One region of the Enterobacter chinensis genome, then DNA from elsewhere that is predicted to be linked to it. Evidence: predicted binding sites of a transcription regulator. Region 1 holds the regulator's gene; each other region holds the start of a gene.

Region 1 (5,687 bases):
TCCTTCTGATGCAAGGGTTAAATTGTACCGCAAACCTTTTCAATCAATTCCGCCGGGAACTGCATGGACTGCATGATATGTTCAATCATGCTGCACTTGCGGCCCGTATTGGTATTGGTGATCACCCAGTAAGGGGTGCCAGGAACATGTTTGGGTTTGGTTTGATTGCCATTTTGCAGCAGCGTCTGCTCGTCACCCGCGAAATAGACGCGAGTACGACCGTGCAGCGACTCGGTCGCTTCTGCAAACGCTTTGTTATCCAGTGAATAAAGTGTAGACAGCACCAGCATAAAGCGATTAACCGCCTTTTTCTGCTCCGCATATTCATCGGACAGCAGCAGCTCGCGCATCGCGCGCACTTTATCTTTTGCCGGCGTCACGGCAGGTTTTGCCTGTGCAACAACGCTCGGCTGAGACACGACATCTTTGGTGACTGGGGTAGCAGGCTGTGAAGCGGCGGAAATTTTAAGCATGCGCCGTAAAATGTCGGACGCGCTCTCCCCGATATGCCGCGTCTGGCTGGCAATATACTGATAGAGTTCGTCATCAACTTCGATTGTTTTCATCTTAATCCAGTGCGATATCATATCTGAATACAAGTCATTGGGATTATAAGGTCAAATCCCAACAGCGGATAGCGTCAAACCAGGTTGGCGGCAAAAGTCAGATTAAACTGGAACCTTGCAGCCGGGCGGCAGAATGGTCAACATGATACCCTAACCTGACATACGTAAAAAAAGAACTTTGCCATGAAATTGAATACCCGAGCGCAAACTGCACAATCGCCGAACAATAATTCTCCCATCGTACTGGTTCACGGGCTTTTTGGCAGCCTGGATAACCTGGGCGTGCTGGCGCGCGATCTGGTTACCGACCACGATATTTTACAGGTCGATATGCGCAATCACGGTCTTTCCGGACGTTCAGACGAGATGACCTACGCCGCGATGGCACAGGATCTGCTGGATACGCTGGACGCCAACGGCCTGCAGAAAGTGACGCTCATCGGGCATTCAATGGGCGGCAAAGCGGTGATGGCCCTGACGGCGCTGGCGCCGGAGCGCATTAACGGCCTGGTGGTGATTGATGTCGCGCCCGTGGACTACGACGTTCGCCGTCACGACGAGATTTTTGCCGCCATCAATGCGGTCACTGACGCGGGTGTCGCAACCCGCCAACAGGCGGCTGCGGTCATGCGTGACCATCTTGATGAAGAAGGCGTCGTGCAGTTCCTGCTGAAATCCTTTGTTGACGGGCAATGGCGTTTTAACGTGCCGGTGCTCTGGGAGCAATACAACAACATTGTGGGCTGGGAAACGGTACCTGCCTGGCCACACCCTACCCTCTTCATTCGTGGCGGTAACTCTCCTTACGTTACCGACGCGTACCGCGACACCTTGCTGGCACAATTCCCTCAGGCGCGTGCCCATGTCATTGCCGGGGCCGGGCACTGGGTTCACGCAGAAAAACCTGACGCCGTGTTGCGCGCCATTCGCCGCTATCTCGCTGATACTGCAAATTGATTAAAAAGAGAGCGACTGGAAGGCTGCGGGCTTCCAGTCGTTGGCGTGCCGTTTTTGCTGATGTATGATGGCGCGCTTATCGCCCGGGCATTAGCAGGGCGGCGTGTTTCCCCCGAAGTCTCAGAATCATGGCCAAAGAACAAACGGACCGTACGACACTAGATCTGTTCGCGAATGAGCGTCGACCGGGACGACCCAAGACGAATCCGCTTTCGCGCGATGAACAGCTGCGTATCAATAAACGCAATCAGCTTAAACGCGATAAAAATCGTGGGCTTAAGCGTGTCGAACTGAAGCTGAATGCTGACGCCGTCGATGCGCTTAACGAGCTGGCTGACGCGAGAAACATCAGCCGTAGCGAGCTCATTGAAGAGATGTTGATCGCCCAGCTTGAGACGTTACGCAGCCAGGCATAAGTCTGAAAATCCCCTTTATCGCCCTTTTCATGTAGCACAGAGTGCAGTCCTGCGCGATAGCTGTTTCCGCAGGGTTGCCAGTTCTGCTATTATTGCCCTTATCCGTGGCCGAATTGCGCCACCATACTATTAAGTTTCAAGAGGTTATTTTACTCATGGCAATCATCGGCATTTTCTTTGGCAGTGATACCGGCAATACCGAAAATATCGCAAAAAACATTCAAAAACAGCTCGGTAAAGACGTTGCTGATGTGCATGACATCGCCAAGAGCAGCAAAGAAGATCTCGAAGGCTATGACATTCTTCTGCTGGGTATTCCAACCTGGTACTACGGTGAAGCCCAGTGCGACTGGGATGATTTCTTCCCGACGCTGGAAGAAGTCGACTTCAACGGTAAGCTGGTCGCCCTGTTTGGCTGTGGCGATCAGGAAGACTACGCCGAGTACTTCTGTGACGCACTGGGAACTATCCGCGACATCATTGAGCCGAATGGCGCAGTGATCGTAGGCCACTGGCCGACCGCCGGTTACCACTTCGAAGCGTCTAAAGGCCTGGCTGATGACGATCATTTCGTGGGTCTGGCCATTGACGAAGACCGTCAGCCAGAGCTGACGGCAGAGCGCGTTGAGAAATGGGTGAAGCAGATCCGTGAAGAACTGCACCTGGACGATATTCTTAACGCCTGATTTTTATCGCGGCGCAACGGCGGTTGCGCCCGTGCTCCAGGTCAAACCGATTAAATTAATCGCTACAATCTTTTAACTTTTTCGCCCAGACCTGTACAATGTCTCCCTGATAAACGTGGTTTTCCATTGAGCAAGTTTGTTGGTGATACCACGTTTTTATAAGCATATTTTGCCTGAGACTTGCAGTTTTCATTTAGCCATGGCAGTTCTATAATGAGACGCAATATCCCAGGTGCATTTTCTGTCACTTCCTACAGAAGTGAATCGTTTAGCAACAGGACAGATTCCGCATGACTGACAACAATACCGCATTAAAGAAGGCTGGCCTGAAAGTTACGCTTCCTCGGTTAAAAATCCTTGAAGTGCTTCAGGGTCCAGACAATCACCATGTCAGTGCGGAAGACCTTTATAAACGTCTTATCGACATGGGTGAAGAGATTGGGCTGGCTACCGTCTATCGCGTGCTGAACCAGTTTGATGACGCGGGCATTGTTACCCGTCATAATTTCGAAGGCGGTAAATCTGTTTTCGAACTGACCCAGCAGCAGCACCACGATCACCTGATCTGCCTCGATTGCGGCAAGGTCATTGAATTTAGCGATGATTCGATTGAATCACGCCAGCGTGAAATCGCGGCGCGTCATGGCATCCGCCTGACCAACCACAGCCTGTACCTTTACGGTCACTGTGCTGAAGGTGACTGCCGCGAAGATGATCACGCGCACGACGCGAAATAAGTGAGTGTTTATACTCTGAGCCAGCCGCGAGGTTGGCTTTTTTTTTGCCGTTAAAAAGCCCGGTGGCGCAGCGCCACCGGGCATGATAACAGCGAGTTAATGACTGTTATTGCTGCGAATCTCTTTCCAGATCTGGTCGCAACGCTTCGCCACTTCCTGATCGTTACCGGTTTTACGCGCCTGGATACAGGCCTGGTAATCCATCACGCGAACATTTTCCTGCGTCGCGAACTGCTCATGCGCTTTCTCTTTTTTCAGCACATTCAACACGCTCTGACAGGCTTCAATCTTCTCCGGCGAGCCTTCAGCGGTATTGATACACGCGCTATAGGCCTCCTTCAGACGGGTGTCCTCTTTCGGCGCCTGTGTCTGAGCACACGCCACCAGCCCTGATGCCAGCAACGCGACGATTACGATTTTTTTCATCATATGCAGTCTCCATACCGGCGGGACTCAGCCCGCCGGTGCGTTCATCAGAAGATGGTGAATGGGGCGATAACCATGAATTTCACGTCACGTTCATCCTGGAAGATGTTGCCGTAACCGCCCGCATAGCTCGGGATATCGGAGTGGTTGTCATACTGGGTGAAGTGCAGTTTGAACATCGTGCCTTTGGCTCTTCCCTCCTGCAATACATATGCGGCATCCAGACTATAGGCGGATTCTTTCAGGCGCTGACTCTGATCGTAGATTGGGGCACTACTTGGTTTAGCATCCCAACCGTAAGCATAGGAAGCACCCACTGACCAACCTGCAAGGTTCCAGTTTTTGAGATCGTACATCGCCCCGAAGAAGACCGCTTTTTCGCCATTGGCGTTAAAGTCAGAACGGTTATCCCACCAGATATCCAGGCGACCATTAGAAGAAGCATAGGTTGGTGTCATGCGCTGTAAGAAGAAGCCCTGATTACCGTCAGCTTTGACCCACGTGCCTTCGAGACGTAGATCCACCTGGCCAATCTTGTAGCCAAAGGTTAAAGCTTGCAGCCAAGCCGTGCCGTCATATAAGTCCCTGGCAAGGGCCACTTCATCGTTAGTCTTCAGGTTATTTTGCGCATCTGCTTTATCTCGCGCACCATAGAATTGATAGCTGGTCGAAAGTGGGCTTCCGGCGATATCGAACTTATAAGACGCTTTGGCAAAATACTGATCCATGTATCCTTGTGCCTGACCAAATGCCGCTTCCAGCACCAGATTATTTTTGAAATCGTACTTAGCACCAAGAGAATGCAGATAATCTACCCGTGTTTTACGATCGCCCTGGTAGAACTTGTCCATTTCGATGTGCCACGGTGCTTTGTATTCGTTGGTCCACATATAAGAGAAGCTCAACGCACCCGCATCACCGTAGTCAAAGTTAGCCCCGGCTTCTGCACCCTGATAGGTGCCCGGCATAAAGCTCCAGTGCGGTGCTAACAGCGTCTGGCCGGTTGGCTGAATATAACCACCGCGCGCCCATACCGGGCCGTATTTAAATTTCGCAGCGGCCTTGTAAAGACTGATTCCGCTCTTATCCCCGGACCAGTCTTCTTTATACGCTTTGTTGCTGGAGGAGAAGGCAATTTCGTTCGGGTGGGCACTGTCGCCGTTTTCCGCCATTTCAATCGCGGTGAATGCAGCAATATCCAGACCGAACATATCCGCGGCATAGCCTGACTGGAAGTCCAGGTTGGCGTTCCAGGTGGAGTGAGAAAGGTTGGTTTTGTATTTATCTTCGGTAACGTCTTTACGATCACGCTCACGCTGCCAGTAATAAATACCGCCCGTGAGGGTAGAATCATCGATGAAACCCGCAGCTTTCGCTTCAGGTGTGATAACCAGGCTCGACATTGCTGTCACACCGGCAATAGCCAGCGCCAGCGCACTACGTTTGCCACTGAACGTACGCATAGATTATTCCTCTTTGACGAATTAAAACGCCTGAAACGGCGAAAATAAAAAAGACCAAACGGTCAGGGGTAGTTATAAATACCCTCGAATTAACTACCGCCTTTAGGTTATTTTTCGCGACGCGAATTATCAATGCTTTTCAGCGGACAAAAGTCAGGATTATGACGAAGTGCACATAATTGGTAGTGATTTGTAACATTTGCCGGAGAGCGAGGTTTGGCGAGGTAAGCCATTAAATTTTAGAGGGTAAGATCGTTAATTGCCGTTACTTTTTACAAATTGCGCATTGATGATAAAAAACAAACTTTTTTCAGAAAAATAAGTAGCACCACATTGACCTGATATTTTCCTCGATATTATTACTCCCCTGCTTTAACGATATGATCATTAAATAAAAAAACGCCGCAATAAGCGGCGTTTGTCTCTCATTGACCAA
Region 2 (5,687 bases), on a different contig from region 1:
GCAAACGCATAGATAATCATTTTCTGCGCCGCCTGCTGGTCGATACCGCGGGAACGCAGGTAGAACATCTGTTCGTCGTCGATCCGCCCGACCGTCGCGCCGTGGCTGCATTTCACGTCGTCGGCGTAGATCTCCAGCTGCGGTTTGGTGTCCACTTCCGCCAGACGACCTAACAGCAGATTGTTGTTGGTCATTTGCCCGTCGGTTTTAATGGCGTGCTGAGCCACGTTAATCAGGCCGTTAAACACCGCGCGCCCTTTATCACTGACGATGGTTTTGTGCAGCTGACGGCTGTTGCAGTAACCTTTGTTGTGCTCCAGCCAGGTACGCGTGTCGCATACTTCTGATTTAACCGGCATCGCCAGGCTGTTGATGCGCAGCGTGGTGTTTTCACCGTTAAGCTGCGTGCTGGTGTTGTGGCGCAGCACCGCCCCGCCAAGCAGGAAGCTATGGCTGTACGCCGCGGCATCCTGACCCAGCACAATGTCGTTATGGGCAAAGTGATGGCTCTGCGGGTTCTCAAACGCCAGCTTGATATGGTGAAGCTGGGCGTTGGCGGCGACGTTCATCGTCAGGCGCGACCCGGTAAAGTGGCGGGGGTCGTTGAGGCTGACGTAATGTTCGATTACCGTGGCCTCCGCCCCCTCCGCCAGCTCAAGATGGTGGCGATAGTGCGCAGTGTTAATTTCATCGCCGTCCAGACCCTGGGTGATATGCATCAGCAGCAGCGGTTTTGCCGGACGATGATTACGCTTCACGCGGATATGCGTCACGCCGCGGGCCAGGCTCTCAGTCAGGTGCAGGAAGACTTCAGGCTGAACCGGAGCACTCAGGCGCTGGCGATCGTCGTTAATCTCAACCTCAAATCCGCTCTCCTTGAGCGTGTCGCTCAGCTCGGGGCGGAACTGACCATCGACAAACACCAGACGCAGGGCATCAACATTCAGCGCCAGCGCGTCGCGCTGCGCCGGGGTAATATCCGCCAGGCGAGTCACAAACTCGGCGTTCAGCAGGCCATCAAGCGGGGTGTATTTCCAGTTCTCATGCTTACGCGTCGGCAGGCCGAGCCGCAGCATCTGCTGCAGATGCTGCTGCGCCTGTTCAGAGCGCGTGCCGCCCTGGGCTTCAAACAGCCGGTGCCACTGCTGGAGCGCATTACTGCTGTTCGGTAAGCCAGCCATAGCCCTGCTCCTCCAGTTGTTTAACCAGCGTGAAATCACCGGATTTCACAATACGTCCCTGGTAAAGCACGTGAACGTAATCCGGTTTGATGTAGTCCAGAATGCGCTGGTAGTGGGTGACGATAATGAATGAACGCTTGCCGTCGCGCAGGGAGTTCACCCCGTCAGCGACAATCTTCAGGGCGTCGATATCCAGACCGGAGTCGGTCTCATCCAGAATGCACAGCTCGGGCTCCAGAACCGCCATCTGCAGGATGTCGTTACGCTTTTTCTCGCCGCCGGAAAAGCCAACGTTCACCGAACGCGTCAGCAGATCTTCCGGCATTTTCAGCAGCTTGATCTTCTCTTCCATCAGGTCCTGGAAGTCGAAGCGGTCCAGCGCCTCCAGGCCGCGATACTTGCGCACCGCATTCAGCGCCGTCTGGAGGAAGAACTGGTTGCTGACGCCCGGAATTTCTACCGGATACTGGAAGGCCATAAAGATGCCCTCTCCCGCGCGATCTTCCGGGGACATTTCCAGCAGATCTTTGCCGTTAAACTCGACCGAGCCGTGGGTCACTTCATAATCTTCGCGTCCCGCCAGCGTCGCAGAAAGCGTACTTTTCCCGGAACCGTTCGGTCCCATGATGGCGTGAACTTCACCCGGCTTAACGTCAAAATTGAGGCCACGCAGGATGGCTTTGTCTTCTACGCTAACCTGTAAATCTTTAATGCTTAACATGTGCTTTCCTTAACCGACGCTGTGTTCAAGACTAATGGCGAGGAGTTTCTGGGCTTCAACGGCAAATTCCAGCGGCAGTTCAGAGAACACGTCCTTACAGAAGCCGTTTACGATCATTGAGATGGCATCTTCTTCGCTGATCCCGCGCTGCAGGCAGTAGAAGAGCTGATCTTCCCCAATCCGTGACGTCGTCGCCTCATGCTCAAGCTGGGCGGTGTTATTTCGACACTCAACGTACGGGAAGGTGTGCGCGCCGCAGTCTGCGCCAATCAGCATTGAGTCACATTGAGTAAAGTTTCGCGCATTGGTGGCCGTCGGCATGATTTTCACCAGCCCGCGATAGCTGTTCTGGCTGTGCCCGGCAGAGATACCTTTCGAGATGATGGTCGATTTGGTGTTTTTACCAATGTGGATCATCTTGGTGCCGGTATCCGCCTGCTGATGGCCGCTGGTGAGCGCCACCGAGTAAAACTCACCGATGGAGTTATCCCCGCGCAGGATGCAGCTCGGGTATTTCCAGGTGATGGCAGAGCCGGTTTCTGACTGGGTCCATGACATCTTGCTGTTTTCACCTTCGCACAGCGCGCGCTTGGTGACGAAGTTCAGGATGCCGCCGGTATTGCCGTCGCCGGGGAACCAGTTTTGCACCGTCGAGTATTTCACCTCGGCGTCTTTATGGATGATGACCTCTACCACCGCCGCGTGCAGCTGGTAACTGTCGCGGACCGGGGCGGAGCACCCTTCGATGTAGCTAACGTAGCTGCCTTCGTCTGCCACCAGAATCGTGCGTTCGAACTGACCGGTTTTTTCGGCGTTGATGCGGAAATAGGTCGAGAGCTCCATCGGGCAACGTACCCCTTTCGGCACGTAGATAAAGGTGCCGTCGGAGGCGACCGCTGCGTTGAGCGCCGCAAAGAAGTTGTCGTTAGAGGGCACCACGGTCCCGATGTACTTTTTCACCAGTTCCGGATGATCGTGAATGGCTTCGCCGAAGGAGCAAAAGATAATCCCCTGCTCAGCCAGCTTCTCGCGGTAGGTGGTCGCCACCGAGACGGAGTCAAAAATGGCGTCCACCGCCACCTCTTTCCCCTCACGAACCGGCACGCCCAGCTGGTTAAAGGCCTCTTCTACCTCTTTGCTAAGGAAGCTGTTCTCCGCGCCGGTTTGCTGCACCGCGCCGGGCTGCGAGGCGCAGGTGTCATCACAGCTGCCGCAGGAGGGCGCGGAGTAGTAGCTGTAGTCCTGATAGTTCAGCTTGTCATAATGCGCTTTCAGCCAGTGCGGCTCTTCCATCTCCAGCCATGCCCGAAAAGCGCTCAGGCGAAATTCCAGCATCCACTCGGGTTCATTACGTTTCGCCGAGATCGCCCGAACGACATCTTCATTAATGCCTTTCGCCAGTTCATCCGTCTGCAGCTGGGTGAAGAACCCTTCTTTATAATTCAGGTGTCCGCCGCTCCAGGTGTTCACATCACTCGTTGCTTCAGTATTACGAGACATAGTACCGCCTATACCCCAAAGCTTTCGCCGCAGCCGCATTCGTTCTGGGCTTTCGGGTTATGAAATTTGAATAACTGGTTTAAGCCTTCGCGGACGTAGTCCACTTCGGTGCCGTCGATAAACGGCATGGCCTGCAGCGCGACGTACAATTTTGCGCCGTCCGTTTCGAATACCAGGTCATCTTTCTCGGGTTCGGTAACGGTGTCGAGCACGTAACCGAAGCCTGCGCACCCGGTCTGTTTGACACCTAAACGCACGCCGAGGATCTCGGGCTTTTTCGCCACCAGCTCGTGAATATGTGCCGCCGCCGCCGGTGTGAGCGTTAAACCGCGCCAGGCAAAATCGGCAGGATTAAAGGTTTCTGAATGCAGTTCCATAGGTCCACCTCATCTGATAAGCCATCAGGGTATAACACCATGTTAGTGATAACGATTATCACTTCAACCCTCTGTCAGCAGGGGCATTCATCTAAACCGCCCTTTTTGGCTACTTTTATTAAGCATAGACCCTGTGGAAGGATGCAGTCAGGATGGATTTATTTGTTCAATGCATTGATTAATAATGCATTTCGTCACGGCATTTATAGCAGAGAGGAGAAAAGTAAAATATGCATCGGAAATGCCTATTTTTGAGATAGCTTTGGTGAGGAAAGGGACAAAAACAAAAAAAGGCCCTTAAGGCCTCTCAGGATCCGTGATGAAATGAGACAGCAAACCCCTGCTCACGCCAGTGATCTAGCTGTTCCTGCTGGCGAGGCGTTGGCGATTTCCCCGTCCAGACGAAGATTTTTTGCCCGGGGAAAAGCTCGGGACGCGGTGAGTCAATCGGTTCTGCCAGCACGTCTATGTGCCAGCCCTTCTGCGATAAGCGCGCAGCTTCCAGCCACAGAGGGGTGCGGTCATCGCATTCCCATCCAATAAGGAGAGCGTCTTTTCCGGCTTTCTTGCGGGACTCCGCCAGACTTGCGATCGCGAATTCGATCAGTACGCCATCAAACAGGCTCGCCATGTGACGTACGGTGTTTTGGTCTTGGTTCATTCGCTGACGGACGGGAGAGATAATATTGTCAATCAACGCATCCATCGCGTGATCGCGGCGGAACTCACCTATTTTGGCGCGCAGCTTTGCCGGGCTGGCGTAACGCAGAACGGTCATCATCTCTTCCTGGAAAGAGACCCAGTTGCCCTGCGTCAACACTTCCTTGTTTTCCAGCAAGGCTTTTACTTTTCCGACCGAAACGCCGGTTTTCATCAGGCGTTTGATCTCTTCAATGCGCAGGATATCTTCATCGTCAAACTGACGATGACCCCCTTCGCTTCGCTGCGGCTTCAACAATCCATAACGGCGCTGCCAGGCACGCAGCGTAACGGGGTTGATACCGCATCGTTCGGCCACTTCGCCGATACTGTAATAGGCCATTAACTCCCTCACGCTCAGAACTTCCATACCTAACTGCACCAACCTTATCAGATTGTACACACCATTTGTATAACTAAGGCCGCATTTTGACCAGGTGAATGGGGTGCTCTTCCCTTCACCTGTCAATACATTGTTGTATAAAATTTGCCAGTCGTACAGTTAACTCTGCCCGATTGTGTACAGCTTTGTCAGAACTCGAATTTTTTCTCTGGCCACGCAATAGCCGGAATACCGCCGTGCCGGGGGCTGGCAAAAAGATGTCCCTGGAACTGGGAAATTCCCGCGGACTCCAGCCACATCCACTCTTCCGCCTTCTCCACACCCACCGCGCAGAACTGGATCTCAAGCGAGGAACAGCATTTGATAATCGCCTGAATAATGGCCTGTCGGGGACCGCTTTTATGCACGTTCGCGACCAGATCGCGATTAATCTTAATTCTGTCCGGCTGGAACTGAGCCAGAAGCTGTAGCCCCGCAAAACCGGCGCCAAAGTGATCGATCGCCACGCTGAGGCCCGCACTTTTGAGCTGCCTGACCGAATCCGCGAATTCATCAAAACGGGAAATAGCCTCGCTTTCGGTAAACTCCACCACAATTTGCTCGGGCACAAATCCATTTGCTTCAATCGCGGTGAGCAGGAAATCCACGGCATTGGGAATGTTAACCAGCGTCATGGGCAGCAGGTTAAGAGATAACGTCTGGTCCTGTAACCCCAGCGCGCTGGCCATGGAAAGCGCCACCTGCTTGCTCTGCAAATCAGATGCATACACTTCGTCACGCGGGCGGTTGGCGAAATAGACGCCAGGCGAGCCGCCATCAGGGGAGCGGAGTAGTGCCTCCCAGGAGACGACCTGCTGCATAAACGG
Region 3 (5,687 bases), on a different contig from region 1:
TTGCTGCCGCGGTGGTGATGCTGTTCGGGACACTGCTGTTTGAACAACAAATTGTCCGCCCGGTTGAGAATGTGGCGCGACAGGCGCTGAAGGTCGCAACCGGTGAGCGCAACAGCGTGCAGCATCTGAACCGCAGCGACGAGCTGGGGCTGACGCTGCGCGCGGTAGGGCAGCTGGGCCTGATGTGCCGCTGGTTGATCAATGACGTATCGAGCCAGGTGGTGAGCGTTCGTGACGGCAGCGACAGGCTGGCGCAGGGAAATGAAGATCTGAACGATCGTACGCGTCAGACGGTGGCGAACGTGCAGCAGACCGTCGCGACAATGAACCAGATGGCCGCTTCCGTTCAGAGTAACTCTGAAACCGCCGCCGAGGTGGATAAACTCTCCGTGGCCGCCAGCAGCGCGGCGACGAAAGGGGGCAATGCGATGCAGACCGTCGTCAAGACCATGGATGACATCGCCGACAGCACGCAGCGAATTGGCTCGATCACTTCCCTGATTAACGATATCGCTTTCCAGACCAATATTCTGGCGCTGAATGCGGCAGTTGAAGCGGCAAGGGCAGGCGAGCAGGGGAAAGGTTTTGCAGTGGTCGCGGGTGAAGTCCGCCATCTCGCCAGCCGCAGCGCCAGCGCAGCGAATGATATTCGTAAACTGATTGATGCCAGCGCCAGCAAAGTGCAGTCCGGCTCTGAGCAGGTGCACGCCGCAGGCCGCACGATGGATGATATTGTCGAGCAGGTGAAAAACGTGACGCAGCTTATCGCCCAGATCAGCCACTCGACGTCCGAGCAGGCAACCGGGTTGTCAGAGTTAACCCGCGCGGTGGCCGAGCTCGACAGCATCACGCAGAAAAACGCCAACCTGGTCGAGGAAAGCGCGCACATTTCTGCGATGGTGAAACACCGCGCCGGACGTCTTAAAGATGCAGTGACCGTGCTCCATTAAGCCGTCATGTTCCGGAAAAGCCGTTTATACCGTAAGGCATAAGCGGCTTTTTTTTGTGTGGATGTGACTATTAATGTGTTTTATTGTTAACACTACATTAAATAACTAAAGAAAGTGCCTCGGTTATTTATCCCTGCCTAAGTCAGTTTTCCAGAATGCTATTTTGAAAAAGCCCCGTCCGGTGGTCTGGTAACGATCGATGGGGCAATATTAATAGCCTCTACCTATCCATTGTTATGGTTATGAAATAAAAAAACGATCAAAGTCATAAAGTTAGCGGATTCGTTACCGATAACAGCGATCGTCTGAGAAATAATCACATCGATGGAGAAAATATGTTCTTACATGACGTAAAGATCGGCACAAAATTATTTCTGGCGTTTGGGTTCTTTATTGTCCTGATGGCGATCAGCGCGAGCTTATCATTGCTGAGCCTGAACCGGGCAAATAATGGGATGCAATCCATTATTACCAGTGACTATCCAACCACGGTAAAAGCGAACCAGTTAATCGATAACTTCCAGGAATTTATTAGCACTCAACAGCTGATGCTGCTGGACGAACAGGGCACCTACACAGGGCAATCTCAGCAGCACCTGAAAGAGATCAGCGAGCACATTACGGTGATCCTGGGCGAGCTGAACAATGCGTTGCAGGATCAAAAATCACAGCAGGTGCTGGCGGATATCCGCAGCGTGCGCCAGCAGTATCTGGACTCGCGCTACCGCATTTTGCAGGCGGTGCAGAACAACAATCGTGCGGGCGCCATTCAGGAGATGATGACCACGACCCTCGCCGTGCAGCAGGCTTACAAAGCGAAGGTGAAGGAGCTGATTGCCATTCAAAACAGCGAGATGCAGAGTGCAGGCGCGCAGGTGGAAGGGGATTTCAGGTCTAACCGTCTGCTGCTGATCCTGATCACCCTCTTTAGCGTCGCGGTCGGCAGCCTGATTGGCTGGTTTATCGTTCGTTCTATCACCCGTCCGCTCGGCGAGGCGGTGCATTTTGCAAAAGCCATTTCCGAGGGCGATCTGACGGGTAGCATTACGCCACACGGCAAAGACGAAACGGGTCTGCTGCTGCATGCGCTGATGGAGATGAAGACGCGTCTGCTGGACATTGTGCAGCAGGTGCAAACCGGCTCGGAGAATATCTCCAGCGCAGCCGCGCAGATTGTCGCCGGCAACCAGGATCTGGCCGCGCGTACGGAAGAGCAGGCAAGCTCCGTTGAACAGACCGCCGCCTCGATGGAGCAGATCACCGCCACGGTGAAAAATACGGCCTCGCACACCGGGGAAGCGACCAACCTCTCGGCAGATGCCGCCACGGTGGTCAAAAACAACGGTGAGATGATGAAGCAGGTGACCAGCAAAATGCGCCTGATTAACGAGACGTCGAACCGGATGTCCGACATTATCGACCTGATCGACGCCATTGCCTTCCAGACCAATATTCTGGCGCTGAACGCGGCGGTGGAAGCGGCACGCGCCGGCGAACACGGTCGCGGTTTTGCGGTGGTGGCCGGTGAGGTGCGCCAGCTTGCCCAGAAGAGCGCGTCGTCTGCCAGCGAAATCCGTGAACTGATTGAGAGCTCAACCAGCCAGACTCAGGACGGGATGAACCTGGTCGAAAAAGCCAGCGCGCTGATTAACGGGATGGTCGGCAACGTGGAGGAGATGGATGTGATCCTGCGTGAGATCCGCCAGGCCAGCCATGAGCAGACGGAAGGGATCTCCCAGATCAACAGCGCGATTGGCCTGATAGATGCCACCACCCAGCAAAACTCCGCGCTGGTCGAGGAGTCCGTCGCGGCGGCAGCATCGCTTAACGAACAGGCGATGCACCTGAAAGAGCTGGTACGCGTCTTCCGCGTGAGCGAGCACGCGCCGGCTTAATCCAGCTGGGAGATCTCCAGCGCCGCGCGGTCGATCACCCCGACGATCTGCCTGAGCTGCGCGTCGCTGAGTTCTCCCTGATTCACCTTCAGGTCCAGCACCGCTTTGAAGTTATCCAGCGCCCGCTTCATCTGCGGGTTTTTGCGCAGCTGGAAGCCGACGGAACGCGCTTTGATACGTGCCCGTATGTGCTCAAGCTGCTCCTGGTTTTCATCCAGCCACTGCTGGCCTGCAGCGGTAATCGTAATTCGCTTACGCCCGCTCTCTTCTTCCATAATAGTGATAAGGGTCTGATCCTGAAGATAATCCAGGGTCGGATAGATCACCCCAGGACTGGGAGTGTAATTCCCCTGCGTCAGGTTCTCGATCTCTTTGATCAGCTCATAGCCGTGGCTCGCGCTGCGGGTCAGGATATCCAGAATCACCAGCCGCAGATCGCCGTGCCCGAAAAAGCGCGGTCGCCGACCGCCGCCATCGTGTTCGTGTCGCATAGCATCCCCTTCAATTTGATATATCTAAACTATATCTAAGATATATTCAGATGCAATCTAAAAGATCTTGCATTTTCTATTATTAGTAATCATTATCATTTGAAAAACGATTTAGATATATCGTATTCATCAGAGAAGGGTCTAAAAATGACATCTATCCGTTACCCACAGCGTGTTCGTAATGACCTGCGTTTTCGCGAGCTGACGGTGCTCCGCGTTGAGCGCGCCAGCGCGGGTTTTCAGCGCATTGTTTTAGGCGGCGAGGCACTGGAGGGCTTTAGCTCCCGCGGTTTTGACGACCACACCAAAGTCTTTTTCCCGGCGCCCGGGGCAACGTTTGTGCCGCCGGTGGTTACCGATGACGGCATCGACTGGGGCGACGGCGTACGTCCGCAGACGCGCGACTATACGCCGCTGTACGATGAGTCCAGCCATGAACTGGTGCTCGATTTCTTCATTCATGACGGCGGCATTGCCAGCCGCTGGGCGGTCGAGGCGAAAGTGGGCGACAGGCTGACCATCGGCGGCCCGCGCGGTTCGCTGGTGGTGCCGGAAGATTACGCCTGGCAGCTGTACGTGTGCGATGAATCCGGTATGCCTGCGCTGCGTCGACGCTTAGAGAGCATTGCTAAACTGCCGGTTCGCCCGGAGGTTCATGCGGTAGTGACGGTCGGGGACGAGTCTTATAAAGAGTATCTGGCGCACCTGAGTGCGTTCGACATCACCTGGGTGGTGGGCCACAGCGAGCAGGCGGTAGCGGACCATTTGGCGGCGCTGACCGTCCCGGGGGACGATTACTTCATCTGGCTGACCGGGGAAGGGAAGGTGGTGAAAACGCTGAGCCGTCAGTTTGAAACCGACGCGATTGACCCGCAACTGGTGCGTGCCAGCGCATACTGGCACGCCAAATAATCAGGCGGCGGAATCCAGCTGCGCTTCGCTCACCTGATGTTCGAGCGAGGCGCGGACCTCGTGCAGCGCTTTCTCCTGCTGAGCGAAGTACGCTTCCATATTGCTCAGCGACGAGACCAGAAGCCAGGACTCCTCTTTCTCGAGTTCCGCCAGCTCGTTCACTAAAATGTCGATTTGCTCGCGCACCTGCGCCATCTTCTTGCGGATACGCTCCAGATCGTTCAGCCTGTCGCTGGCCATCAATGGCTCGAAGCCCTGCTGCAGCCGGGCCACCAGTGAGCGAATGGTTTTAACGTCGCCACGCTGCTTTGCCTGGTTGAGCTGGACCATCATCGCGTTGGCTTCTTCTTTCAGATCGTCTGCGACCAGATCCGGATGGCACAGCTTGCTCGCCTGCCGCCAGAGACGCTTCAGCTCGTTCCGATCCTCTTCCGAGAGATCTTTGCCTTTGCGCAGCCGCACCTCGGCATCGTGATGCTGCTCGCGATACTTCTCGTACTCTTCGTTGGCCTCGTCGCGTGCCTGACGCGCAGGCTCTTCTTCGCGCGTTAAGCCGCTTTCCAGCTCCAGCGCCTCGGCCAGCAGGTTGGCAATCAGATCGCTTTGCTGCTCCAGGTGCTTACGCGCCTCGGCGGCCTGCACGGAATCCGCAGGCAGATCGCGCCAGCGCTGGGTGAGCGTCGCCAGCACCTCTACCGCCTGCGCCATATAGCGCTGGCAGCGGCGGTAATCTTCCTCGCGACGACGCGCCTCCGCCTGCTGACGACGCAGGTTCAGCTCCGCCAGGGTTTTACGCAGGGCGAGGATCTGCTGCATCAGCGGCCCGAGGCGGGAGAAGTAGAGATCGTTGAACTCGTCAAGCTGCTGCACGCGCGCGTTGCGGCGGTCTATCAGATCGCGCAGACGCTCTTCCAGCGCTTTCAGCTCCAGCTTGCTGGCGGCCACCTGTGGGTCGCGCCATGGGGTCACGGCGCGCTGGCTCTGCAACCAGGCGGCGATCGCCGCTATAGCAGCGGTGTAGTTCTTCTCCTCAAGCGCCACGACGATTGCCTGTAGCTCATCGTCAAACGCTTCATTTTTCAGGCGTGTCAGCTGGCTCTGGATGATGTCGTCATCTTCCAGTTCAATGGCATTTTTAATGATTTCTAGCCGTTTGATCGGTGTGCTCATGATGCCTTTCGCTTTGGCGCTTAAGTATTTGAGTTAAGGTTAGTTGTTGGAAATGCTACAGGAAATAATACACACGGATGATGATCGGCGCGATGGGGGATTTCTTTAATATTGCTTCAGATTTACCCCTGCAAAAATCTGAAAATGCGCCAGAAATATCCTTATTCTTTTTACTGATATTTACACTGTTTACTTTTTGACATAAGTTGCGCGTTTTTTAACAGTCAAGTTTGAAAGCGGACTTTGAGCGGAGAGTAAACAGTGTTAGG

What was found. Region 1 encodes Fur, which represses iron uptake genes when iron is present. Its sites were predicted from a motif close to ATAATAATGAGAACNACTATCAA; they were not measured.
Region 2: sufA (Fe-S cluster assembly scaffold SufA) is a predicted target of Fur. The motif match lies at 3,819-3,841, and genes of this name have one in related genera.
Region 3: PYW49_RS10230 (siderophore-interacting protein) is a predicted target of Fur. The motif match lies at 3,413-3,435, and genes of this name have one in related genera.

Annotation. Positions count from the first base shown of each region.
Region 1 covers NZ_JARDVI010000002.1:460,141-465,827, forward strand. The annotation lists gene seqA (replication initiation negative regulator SeqA) at 18-566, opposite strand; gene ybfF (esterase) at 750-1,523, shown strand; gene ybfE (LexA regulated protein) at 1,652-1,939, shown strand; gene fldA (flavodoxin FldA) at 2,095-2,625, shown strand; gene fur (ferric iron uptake transcriptional regulator) at 2,916-3,362, shown strand; gene chiQ (ChiQ/YbfN family lipoprotein) at 3,459-3,788, opposite strand; gene chiP (chitoporin ChiP) at 3,836-5,251, opposite strand.
Region 2 covers NZ_JARDVI010000001.1:214,087-219,773, reverse strand. The annotation lists gene sufD (Fe-S cluster assembly protein SufD) at 1-1,181, opposite strand, end outside; gene sufC (Fe-S cluster assembly ATPase SufC) at 1,156-1,902, opposite strand; gene sufB (Fe-S cluster assembly protein SufB) at 1,912-3,402, opposite strand; gene sufA (Fe-S cluster assembly scaffold SufA) at 3,411-3,779, opposite strand; gene PYW49_RS01100 (MerR family transcriptional regulator) at 4,087-4,821, opposite strand; gene PYW49_RS01095 (diguanylate phosphodiesterase) at 5,010-5,687, opposite strand, start outside.
Region 3 covers NZ_JARDVI010000003.1:190,004-195,690, forward strand. The annotation lists gene PYW49_RS10215 (methyl-accepting chemotaxis protein) at 1-950, shown strand, start outside; gene PYW49_RS10220 (methyl-accepting chemotaxis protein) at 1,286-2,845, shown strand; gene PYW49_RS10225 (PadR family transcriptional regulator) at 2,842-3,336, opposite strand; gene PYW49_RS10230 (siderophore-interacting protein) at 3,484-4,248, shown strand; gene PYW49_RS10235 (coiled-coil domain-containing protein) at 4,249-5,418, opposite strand.